Regions from separate parts of the Brevibacterium sp. LAARM2_SD2 genome, predicted to be linked through region 2. Evidence: predicted binding sites of a transcription regulator. Region 2 holds the regulator's gene; each other region holds the start of a gene.

Region 1 (3,273 bases), on a different contig from region 2:
CTTGAGCGCCCGCCTCGGCGCTCGTCGGGGGCGGGCGACGGACAGGGCAGACTGCCCCGTGATCGCGCATGAGCGCTGGTCGCGCGGTGCTCACGGTGGTGACCGGGCGGTGCGGCCGGCCCGCTGCGGCGCGGAGGCGGGCGTGCCGAGAATGACAGCCGTGTCATTCTCCCGATAGCATAAGCTCAAAGAAAACTCGTGAAGGAGCAGACCCCCTATGCCGCAGAACGATGGCGCCTCTGAACTGAGTGAGCTCGAGGTGTCCGTTTTGGAGTTCGAGCGGCGCTGGTGGAAGTACGGGGGAGCGAAGGACCACGCGATCCGCGAGCGCTTCGACATGTCCGCCACGAGCTACTTCCAGATCCTCAACTCCCTGCTCGACAATCCTGCGGCCCTCGCAAGCGACCCCATGCTCGTCAAGCGCCTGCGACGCATCCGCACCACGCGCCAGAGCGAACGCGCTCAGGCTCGCGTCTCGAGGTGACATATGGCTGACGACTACGACGACATCGAACCGGGCCGCCGCAGCGGAGCTCATCGCCAGGAGGCGGCCGCTTCGTCGAACGTCGGCGCGATCGTGCTCGTCATCGTGCTCGCCCTCGTGGCCGTGCTACTCGTCGTCGCGGCCATCAACATCATCACCTCGTCGATGCGCAATCCCGAGTCGAACGTCGCCGAGCCCGCGCCGGAGACCTCGGCGCCGGCGACCCCGACGCCCTCGGAGAGCGAAGTCAGCGTCGCCGACTCCTCGCTCACCGTCGACGTCCTCAACGGCTCCGGGGTCTCCGGCGTCGCGCGGGACTTCTCCTCGGTCGTCGAGGAGGAGGGCTGGACCGTCGGTCAGGTCGGCAACTACTCGACGGCCCGCAGCGACTCGGTCGTCTATTACCGCGACGACGCCGATGAGGCGCAGGCCCAGCTCGTCGCCGATGCCCTCGGCATCGAGGCCACCGAGCAGTCGAACGACTTCACCGCCGACCTCACGGTGCTCATCTGCTCGGACATCGCCCAGCGCGGACCCGCTTCGAGCGGCGGCGAATCCGCCGGCACCGAGGAGTCGGGAGCCCAGGGCGGCGGATCGACGGCCGCCGACGGCGCTGGAACGACCGGTGGCGATTCGACGGACGGCAGCCTCGGCGAGGGCTGAGCACTGCGCGACTGACCAGGGTGAACGCCGCTGGAATTCAAATGTAACGAATTGATAACAGTGTTGAGCGAACCTGAGACGCGCACCACGCTGGGGTAGAGTTTTACCAGCTAGGCAAGCACTGCACCTTGTGTTCTGATCGTGCTTCACCGAGATCAATCTCCAGAGGTCAATGAGAGAAATCGCGGGGTCTGTTGAGGTTTACTAGCGTTCGCTCTTCGCCACTGAGCTGTGGGGTCGGGCGAATTTCAAATGACACTGCATTTTATGGAGAAGCAATGGCACAAGGCACCGTCAAGTGGTTCAACGCCGAAAAGGGCTACGGATTCATCACGCTCGAAGGCGATGGCCAGGACGTGTTCGTTCACTGGAGCGCGATCCAGATGGACGGCTACCGCTCGCTCGAAGAGGGCCAGCAGGTTGAGTTCGAGGTCGGAGAAGGACAGAAGGGTCCCCAGGCGGAATCCGTCACCCTCCTCTGATCGTCTCTGATCACATCCGAGTCGGGAGCCTGAGGCTGTCGCAGCATCGGGTCGGCGGTCTGCGCTGATCGTCGACCCCCGAGCTGCTGCGGATCATTCGCTCCGACGTGGTTTGAACGCCGTCGACCGCCGAACGGTCGGCAACGAGAAGACGCCGAGTCGCACGCGACTCGGCGTCTTCTGCGTCGCGGGCGGGGCGCCGGGGACGGCGTTGTCGGCCGTTGATGTCCGGTCGGCCGCGCCCGCTCTCAAGGGCCCGGTGTCGGGCGTTCGCGCTGAGCCGAACACCTCGGCGATGCCCGGAAACGCGCCTGACGAAACGCCCGGAATCACGGGCGTCGGCAGGATTTCGTTTGCACTCTCCCCCTGAGAGTGCTAAATCTAGTACTGGTGAAAACCACGGGATTTCATCAGTCGTCTCGAGAGCGTGGTCCCTGTGTGGAATGGAACATGCGGACACACTCTCTGCCGTCGCGGGCGCTGACGACTGCTCTGCGATTCCAGTCCACTCCATCAGGGAGGATCTAGGCCACTATGGCAAAGATGATTGCATTCGACGAAGAAGCTCGTCGGGGACTCGAAGCTGGTCTCAACCAGCTTGCGGACGCGGTCAAGGTGACTCTTGGACCCCGCGGTCGCAACGTCGTGCTCGAAAAGCAGTGGGGCGCACCCACCATCACCAACGATGGCGTGTCCATTGCCAAGGAGATCGAACTCGAGGATCCCTACGAGAAGATCGGCGCTGAGCTCGTCAAGGAAGTCGCCAAGAAGACCGACGACGTCGCCGGCGACGGCACCACCACCGCCACCGTTCTCGCTCAGGCACTCGTCCGCGAGGGTCTGCGCAACGTGGCAGCCGGTGCTGACCCGCTCAGCCTCAAGCGCGGCATCGAGAAGGCCGTCGCGGCCGTCACCGATGTCCTGCTCGACAACGCCATCGAGATCGAGACGAAGCAGCAGATCGCTGCGACCGCCGGCATCTCCGCCGGTGATCCCGCGATCGGTGAGCTCATCGCCGAGGCGATCGACAAGGTCGGCAAGGAAGGCGTCGTCACCGTCGAGGAGTCCAACACCTTCGGACTCGAACTCGAACTGACCGAGGGCATGCGCTTCGACAAGGGCTACATCTCCGGTTACTTCGTCACCGACACCGACCGTCAGGAAGCTGTCCTCGAGGATCCCTACATCCTCATCGTCAACTCGAAGATCTCCAACGTCAAGGACCTGCTGCCCGTCCTCGAGAAGGTGCAGCAGACCAACAAGCCGCTGCTGATCATCGCCGAGGACGTCGAGGGCGAAGCCCTGGCCGTGCTCGTGCTCAACAAGATCCGCGGCACCTTCAAGTCCGTCGCCGTCAAGGCTCCGGGCTTCGGTGACCGTCGCAAGGCGCAGCTCGCCGACATCGCCATCCTCACCGGTGGCCAGGTCGTCTCTGAGGAAGTCGGGCTCAAGCTCGACAACGTCACCCTCGACCTGCTCGGCACCGCACGCAAGGTCGTCGTCACCAAGGACGAGACGACCATCATCGAAGGCGCCGGTGACGCCGACGAGATCGCCGGCCGCGTGGCCCAGATCCGTGCGGAGATCGAGAACTCGGACTCCGACTACGACCGTGAGAAGCTGCAGGAGCGCCTGGCCAAGCTG
Region 2 (3,273 bases):
TCGGCCATGCGTCGATGCCGACGACCCGCGGCTTGACCGCCTGCCAGATGTCGACGTAGGGGTGACCGATGATGTGGACGACCTCGGCGTAACGGGGATCGGCGCGGACCGCCTCGGCGATCTTCGACTCCTTGGTGCCCTTCACCAGGTGGTCGGCGAGGATGCCGACGCGGTGCTGCCGGTCGGGACCGAAGGCCTCGAGCTTGTCGGCGACGTCGTCGAGCCCGCCGAGCGGTTCGACGACGACGCCCTCGATGCGCAGGTCATCGCCCCAGATCTTCTCGACGAGCTCGGCGTCGTGCTTGCCCTCGACCCAGATCCGCGACCCCCTGGCCACCCGCGCCTTCGCATCGGCGACGGCCCGCGACCCCGAGGCGGTGCGACCGGGCGCCTGCGGCTTCCGTTTGGGCAGCCGCAGATCGACGGGCTCGCCTTCGAAGAGGAATCCCGGACCCAGAGGGAACGCCCGGCGCCCGCCGCGGCGATCCTCGAGGGTGACGACGACGCCGCTCGCGGTCTTCTCCGCCCCGATGACCGCCCCGACGAACCCGCTCATCGCGTCTTCGAGGACCATGCCGAGGCCGACCTCGACGGGGCGGGACTTCTTCGGGCGGTGCGAGGACGGCGAGGATCCCGAGAGGACATCCGAGCCGTAGCGATCAAAGGCATTCACGGTGCCCCAGCCTAGTGAATCGCCCCCGGCGCGGCCGGGCTGACACGCAGGCCGGGTGCCGACGGCCGCCGCGGAATCCGCGCGCCCCGGCGGGAGGAGGGGGCGGACGTGAAATCACGGATCAAGAGGCGTAGAATTGGCACTCTGAGTATTCGAGTGCCAAATCCGGGGAGGAGACGAATGAACGACAGCAGGCGCGCGCAGGTGCTGCGGGCAATCGTCGAAGACTTCGTGGCCACGAACGAACCCGTCGGATCGAAGGCGATCGTCCAGCGCCACACCCTCGGCGTCTCACCGGCGACGATCCGCAACGACATGGCCCAACTCGAGGCCGAGGGCTACATCGCCCAGCCCCACACCTCGGCCGGTCGCATCCCCACCGACCTCGGCTACCGCATGTTCGTCGACCGCATCGACGAGTTCAAGCCCCTCAGCCACGCCGAGCGCCGCGCGATCCTCCAGGTCGTCGACGGCGACGTCGACCTCGACGGGATGCTCGACCGCACGGTCCGCGTCCTCGCCGGACTCACCCACCAGGTCGCGCTCATCCAGTACCCGATGGTCTCGCAGGCGCGCATCAAGCACATCGAGGTCGTCGGGCTCGCCCCCGGCCGCATCCTCGTCGTCCTCATCACCGATGCAGGCCAGGTCGAGCAGAAGATCGTGACGAGCGCCGAGGCGGTCGATGACGCCGATCTGCAGCGGTTCCGCGAGCGGATCAACTCCGAATTCGCCGGTGCCAAGCTCTCCCGCGTAGACGTCCGCGGGGCCGACCACGGCGCCGAGGTGGGCGCGACGGCGGCCGCGACCGGACCCGATGACGAGGCGGGCAGTCCCGTCCTCGATCGCATCCGCGACGCTGTCATCGACCTCGTCGCGGCGACCCGCGAGGAGCGCATCATCATGGCCGGCACTGCGAACCTCGCGCGCTCCGGCTCCGAGTTCGGCGAGCAGATGGCCCCGATCCTCGAGGCCTTCGAGGAGCAGGTCGTGCTGCTCCGGCTGCTCACCTCGATGGCCGAGGACCACGCGGAGATCAGCGTGCGCATCGGCCGTGAGAACACTCACGAGTCCTTCAGCTCGACATCCGTCGTCGCCGCCGAATATGGTCATCTGGCGGGATCCTCGGCCCGCCTGGCCGTCCTCGGTCCCACGCGCATGGACTATCCGACGACGATCTCGGCCGTGCGAGCCGTTGCCAAATACGTCTCCTCCGCCCTCGACCAGGGGTAGGCCCGCCGGCAGCCCGGGCGCGACCCACCCACCTCACACGCACACACCACCACCAGGGAAAGAGAAGTTTCTGTGGCCGATCACTACGAAGCACTCGGAGTGTCGAAGGACGCTTCGGCGGCTGAGATCAAGAAGTCCTATCTCAAGCTGGCCCGCAAGTACCACCCCGACGTCAACCCCGGATACGACGAGGAGTTCAAGTCGATCTCGCTTGCCTACGAGGTCCTCTCCGATCCGGACAAGCGCCGCAACTACGACATGGGCGGCGGCGACAACGGGCAGGGCTTCCCGGCCGGCGGCTTCGGCGGCTTCGGCGACATCTTCGAGACGTTCTTCGGCGGCGGGGGAGGCTCCGCCGGCGGTCCGATCCCGCGCATGCAGCGCGGCAAGGACGCCCTCGTCGGCGTCAACATCGACCTGCAGACCGCGGCCTTCGGCGGCACCGTCGACCTCGACGTCACCACTGCCGTCGTCTGCGAGACCTGCCACGGCGCCGGCACCCAGGACGGCACCTCCGTCGAGACCTGTTCGCTGTGCCACGGCTCCGGCAGCATCCAGCGGATGACCCGGACCCTGCTGGGACAGATGGTGACGAACCAGACGTGCAACCAGTGCCACGGCTACGGCACCGTCATCCCGCACCCCTGCCTCAACTGCCAGGGCGACGGCCGCGTGCGCAAGCAGCGGACGATGAAGATCCGCATCCCCGCCGGCGTCTCCGACGGCACCCGCATCCAGCTGTCGGCCCAGGGCGAGGTCGGCCCCGGCGGCGGACCCGCCGGTGACCTCTTCGTCGAGGTCATGGTCGCCCGCCACGAGGTGTTCCGCCGCGACGGCGACAACCTCCGCGCCGCCGTGTCCGTCCCGATGACCGCCGCCGCACTGGGCGCCCGGATCCCGTTCGAGACCTTCGACGGCGTCCAGGACCTCGACATCGAACCCGGCACGCAGTCGGGCACCGTCGTCAAGCTCCCGGGCCTCGGCGCGACCCGCCTGCGCACCGAGACCCGCGGCGACCTCCTCATCACCGTCGACGTCGTCACCCCCGACAAGATCGACGATGAGCAGAAGGAGCTGCTCGCCCAGCTCGCGAAGCTGCGCGGCGAGGAGACCCCGCGGGCCCAGATCACGACGGAGTCCCGCGGCATGTTCTCCCGCATGCGTGAGAAGTTCGCCGGTCGGTGAGTCTCCCGGTCTTCCATTCGCCCCAGGCCGCCGAGGCGGTCGCCGGTCGCGCGCTCACCCTCGGTGAGGACGTGGCCGGGCACGCCGTGCGGGTCCGCCGCATCGGTCCCGGCGAGGAGATCGACGTCGTCGACGGGCACGGGACGCGGGCCCGGGGAACCGTGGCGACCGCCTCGGCGACG
Region 3 (3,273 bases), on a different contig from region 2:
CCGGCCGGGGCTAGGTGACGCCGAATGGCTGCATCGAACGGCGGCGCCGACCACGCGGAGACGACGGGTCACGACGGTGAGGTCACGGCCGCCTCGGCGGTGGTGTCCGTCTCACCCTGAGAACCCGGGAAACGGTCCTGATGGCACGTGACCTGCGACGATGGCAACGGCCGCGATCGCCGAGAATCCGGGAGTCTGGGAACTTCCTGTTACGGATTCGTGATCTTTTGCGTTACATGTAACGAATCGGTTACAGTGGACGAATTGCAAACAGCTGATCAACTCTGCTCGGGGATATTTCTGTGATTGATTTTCTCAAGAACCGCAAGGTGCAGATCGCCGCACAGGCGGTCGTCATCACCGGTCTCGTCGGTGGCACCGGCGCCGTACTCACCATGAACAAGCCCGTCACCCTCGAGGTGAACGGCGAGCCGAAGGAGATCCGCACGTTCGGCGGAACCGTCGGCCAGATTCTCGACAGCCAGGACATCGACCTCGAGAAGAACGATGAGGTCAAGCCCGGCATCGACACGAAGATCGACCGCGATATGACGGTCACGGTCAACACGGCCAAGGACATCTCGCTCACCGTCGACGGCAAGAAGACCGACGAGTGGACGACCGCGAACACCGTGGGCCAGGCGCTCGCCGACCTCGGCGTCGACGCCAAGGACGCCGACCTCAGCGCCGATGCCAACGACAAGCTCGAGGTCGAGAGCCCGACCGACATCGCGGTGACGACCGCCAAGGCGCTGACCGTCGTCGCCGACGGCAAGGACGTCAAGGTCACGGCTCCGGTCGAGACCGCAGAGGACGCCCTCAGCGAGGCGAAGGTCGAACTCGGCAAGGACGACTTCCTCTCCGTGCCGATGAGCGCATCGGTCACCGACGGCCAGGTTCTCACCGTCAACCGGGTGGAGAACAAGACCGTCAAGGAGAAGGAAGACATCAAGCCCGAGACCCAGACCAAGAAGTCGGACTCGCTCTACGTCGGTGAGACGAAGGTCGAGGACAAGGGCAAGGCCGGTGAGAAGGAAGTCGAGTACGCGGTCAAGACCATCAACGGCGACGAGGTCGAGAAGGAGAAGAAGGGCGAGAAGGTCCTCTCCGAACCGCAGGCCAAGGTCGTCGTCGAGGGCACGAAGAAGAAGGAAGCCCCGGCTCCGAAGGACGACTCCGGTTCCGGCTCCGGTGGCAGCGACTCCGGTGACTCCGGCTCCGGCGGCAGCGACTCCGGCGACTCGGGTTCGGGCTCCGGTGGCGGCGGTTCGATGTCGACCGAGGAGATCAAGGCGATGCTCGGCGGACCCGGCTCGAAGTGGTACCAGGTCGCCAAGTGCGAATCGAACTTCAACCCCCGCGCGGTCAACAAGCAGAACAACGCGCACTTCGGACTCTTCCAGTTCAAGCTCGCCACCTGGCGCAGCGTCGGCGGATCGGGCAACCCGATCGACGCCAGCCCGCAGGAGCAGTTCGACCGTGCGAAGAAGCTGCAGGCGAAGGCCGGATGGGGCCAGTGGGCCTGCGCGTGACCTGCCTCGTCTGAAGGATGAGGCGCTGAGCGCGGCGGCCTGAGCAGGGCGGTTGCGCGAGCAGAACAGCTGAATGGCAGAAGAGGGACTCCGGAAGATTCCGGGGTCCCTCTTCCGCATCCCCGCCGAAGCGTGTCCGTCCGGGCCCTCGCCGAGGCGGTCCACCGCGGCCACCGGGCGTGCCCGTTCCGCCTGCGTCGGCACCCTCGCCGAGGCGGCCTCCCCGCCCCGGCGCCAAGCGGCCTTCCATGCACCCTGACCGGCACCCTGAGCTTTCGCCGAGAGCGTGACAATTCTTTGGCACTCGAGTTGACCGAGTGCTAAAGGAGTCATAGAGTCGAATTAGCACTGACGCTCAGTGAGTGCCAGTTTCATGAAGACGGTCGAACTCCTCGGCACCCGCGACGACGAGAGGTTCCTCAGGCAGCCGCCGCCGTCTGACTTCACGCAAGTTATTCACCCAGCGAAGGGAGAGAGCCCGATATGTCGGTCTCCATCAAGCCACTCGAAGATCGGATCGTCATCCGTCAGGTCGAAGCCGAGCAGACCACTGCCAGCGGTCTGGTCATTCCCGATACCGCCAAGGAGAAGCCGCAGGAAGGCGAAGTCGTCGCAGTGGGCCCCGGCCGCGTTGCTGACAACGGCAACCGCGTTCCCGTCGACGTCGCTGTCGGCGACAAGGTCATCTACTCGAAGTACGGCGGCACCGAAGTCAAGTACGCCGGCGAAGAGTACCTCGTTCTCTCGGCGCGCGACGTGCTCGCCGTCATCGGCTGAATCCACCTGAACAACGCTTAGAGAACAGGAGGACGAATGCCTAAGAATCTGGAATTCAACGACGAGGCCCGTCGTTCACTCGAAAAGGGTGTCAACACTCTCGCTGACACCGTCAAGGTGACCCTGGGACCCCGCGGACGCAACGTCGTTCTCGACAAGAAGTGGGCGCCCCACGATCACGAACGATGGTGTCACCATCGCGCGTGAGGTCGAGCTCGACGATCCCTACGAGAACCTCGGCGCACAGCTGGCCAAGGAAGTCGCCACCAAGACCAACGACATCGCCGGTGACGGAACCACCACCGCGACCGTCCTGGCTCAGGCCTTCGTCAACGAAGGTCTGCGCAATGTCGCCGCAGGTGCCGCCCCCGGCGCGCTCAAGCGCGGCATCGAGACCGCCGTCGAGGCCGTCTCGGACGAACTCGGCTCCATCTCCCGCGATGTCGCCGGTTCCGAGGAGATCGCCCACGTGGCCGGTCTGTCCGCCCAGTCCGAGGAGATCGGCTCGCTCATCGCCGATGCCTTCGACAAGGTCGGCAAGGACGGCGTCATCACCATCGACGAATCCCAGGCTTCCGACGTGGAGCTGGAGATCACCGAGGGCATGCAGTTCGACAAGGGCTACCTGTCCCCGCACTTCGTCACCGACGCCGACCGCCAGGAAGCCATCCTGTCCGATGCGCTCATCCTCATCAACCAGGGCAAGATCTCCAACATCCAGGAGCTCCTGCCCGTCCTCGAGAAGGTGCAGCAGGCCGGCAAGCCGCTGTTCATCATCGCCGAGGACATCGAGGGCGAAGCGCTGTCGACGCTGGTGGTCAACAAGCTGCGCGGCATCCTCAACGTCTGCGCCGTCAAGGCTCCCGGTTTCGGTGACCGCCGCAAGGCCATCCTCGAGGACCTCGCCGTCCTCACCGGTGGTCAGGTCGTCACCCCGGACATGGGCATGAAGCTCGACCAGGTC

Evidence for each region. The regulator HrcA, encoded in region 2, represses chaperone genes, less so after heat shock. The targets are predictions, from matches to a motif close to TTNGCACTCGNNNNNNNCGAGTGCNAA.
Region 1: a site for HrcA is predicted at 1,982-2,008, ahead of groL (chaperonin GroEL). Genes of this name have one in related genera too.
Region 3: a site for HrcA is predicted at 1,830-1,856, ahead of groES (co-chaperone GroES). Genes of this name have one in related genera too.

The regions. Positions count from the first base shown of each region.
Region 1 is NZ_JBNFOM010000003.1:197,968-201,240, reverse strand. It holds gene AC2W7K_RS03500 (DUF3263 domain-containing protein) at 218-484, shown strand; gene AC2W7K_RS03495 (LytR C-terminal domain-containing protein) at 488-1,147, shown strand; gene AC2W7K_RS03490 (cold-shock protein) at 1,426-1,629, shown strand; gene groL (chaperonin GroEL) at 2,164-3,273, shown strand, end outside.
Region 2 is NZ_JBNFOM010000027.1:40,351-43,623, reverse strand. It holds gene AC2W7K_RS15190 (DUF3097 domain-containing protein) at 1-673, opposite strand, end outside; gene hrcA (heat-inducible transcriptional repressor HrcA) at 854-1,906, shown strand; gene dnaJ (molecular chaperone DnaJ) at 1,979-3,091, shown strand; partial or broken gene AC2W7K_RS15175 (RNA methyltransferase PUA domain-containing protein) at 3,088-3,228, shown strand.
Region 3 is NZ_JBNFOM010000003.1:27,643-30,915, reverse strand. It holds gene AC2W7K_RS02685 (ubiquitin-like domain-containing protein) at 303-1,532, shown strand; gene groES (co-chaperone GroES) at 2,016-2,309, shown strand; partial or broken gene groL (chaperonin GroEL) at 2,346-3,273, shown strand, end outside.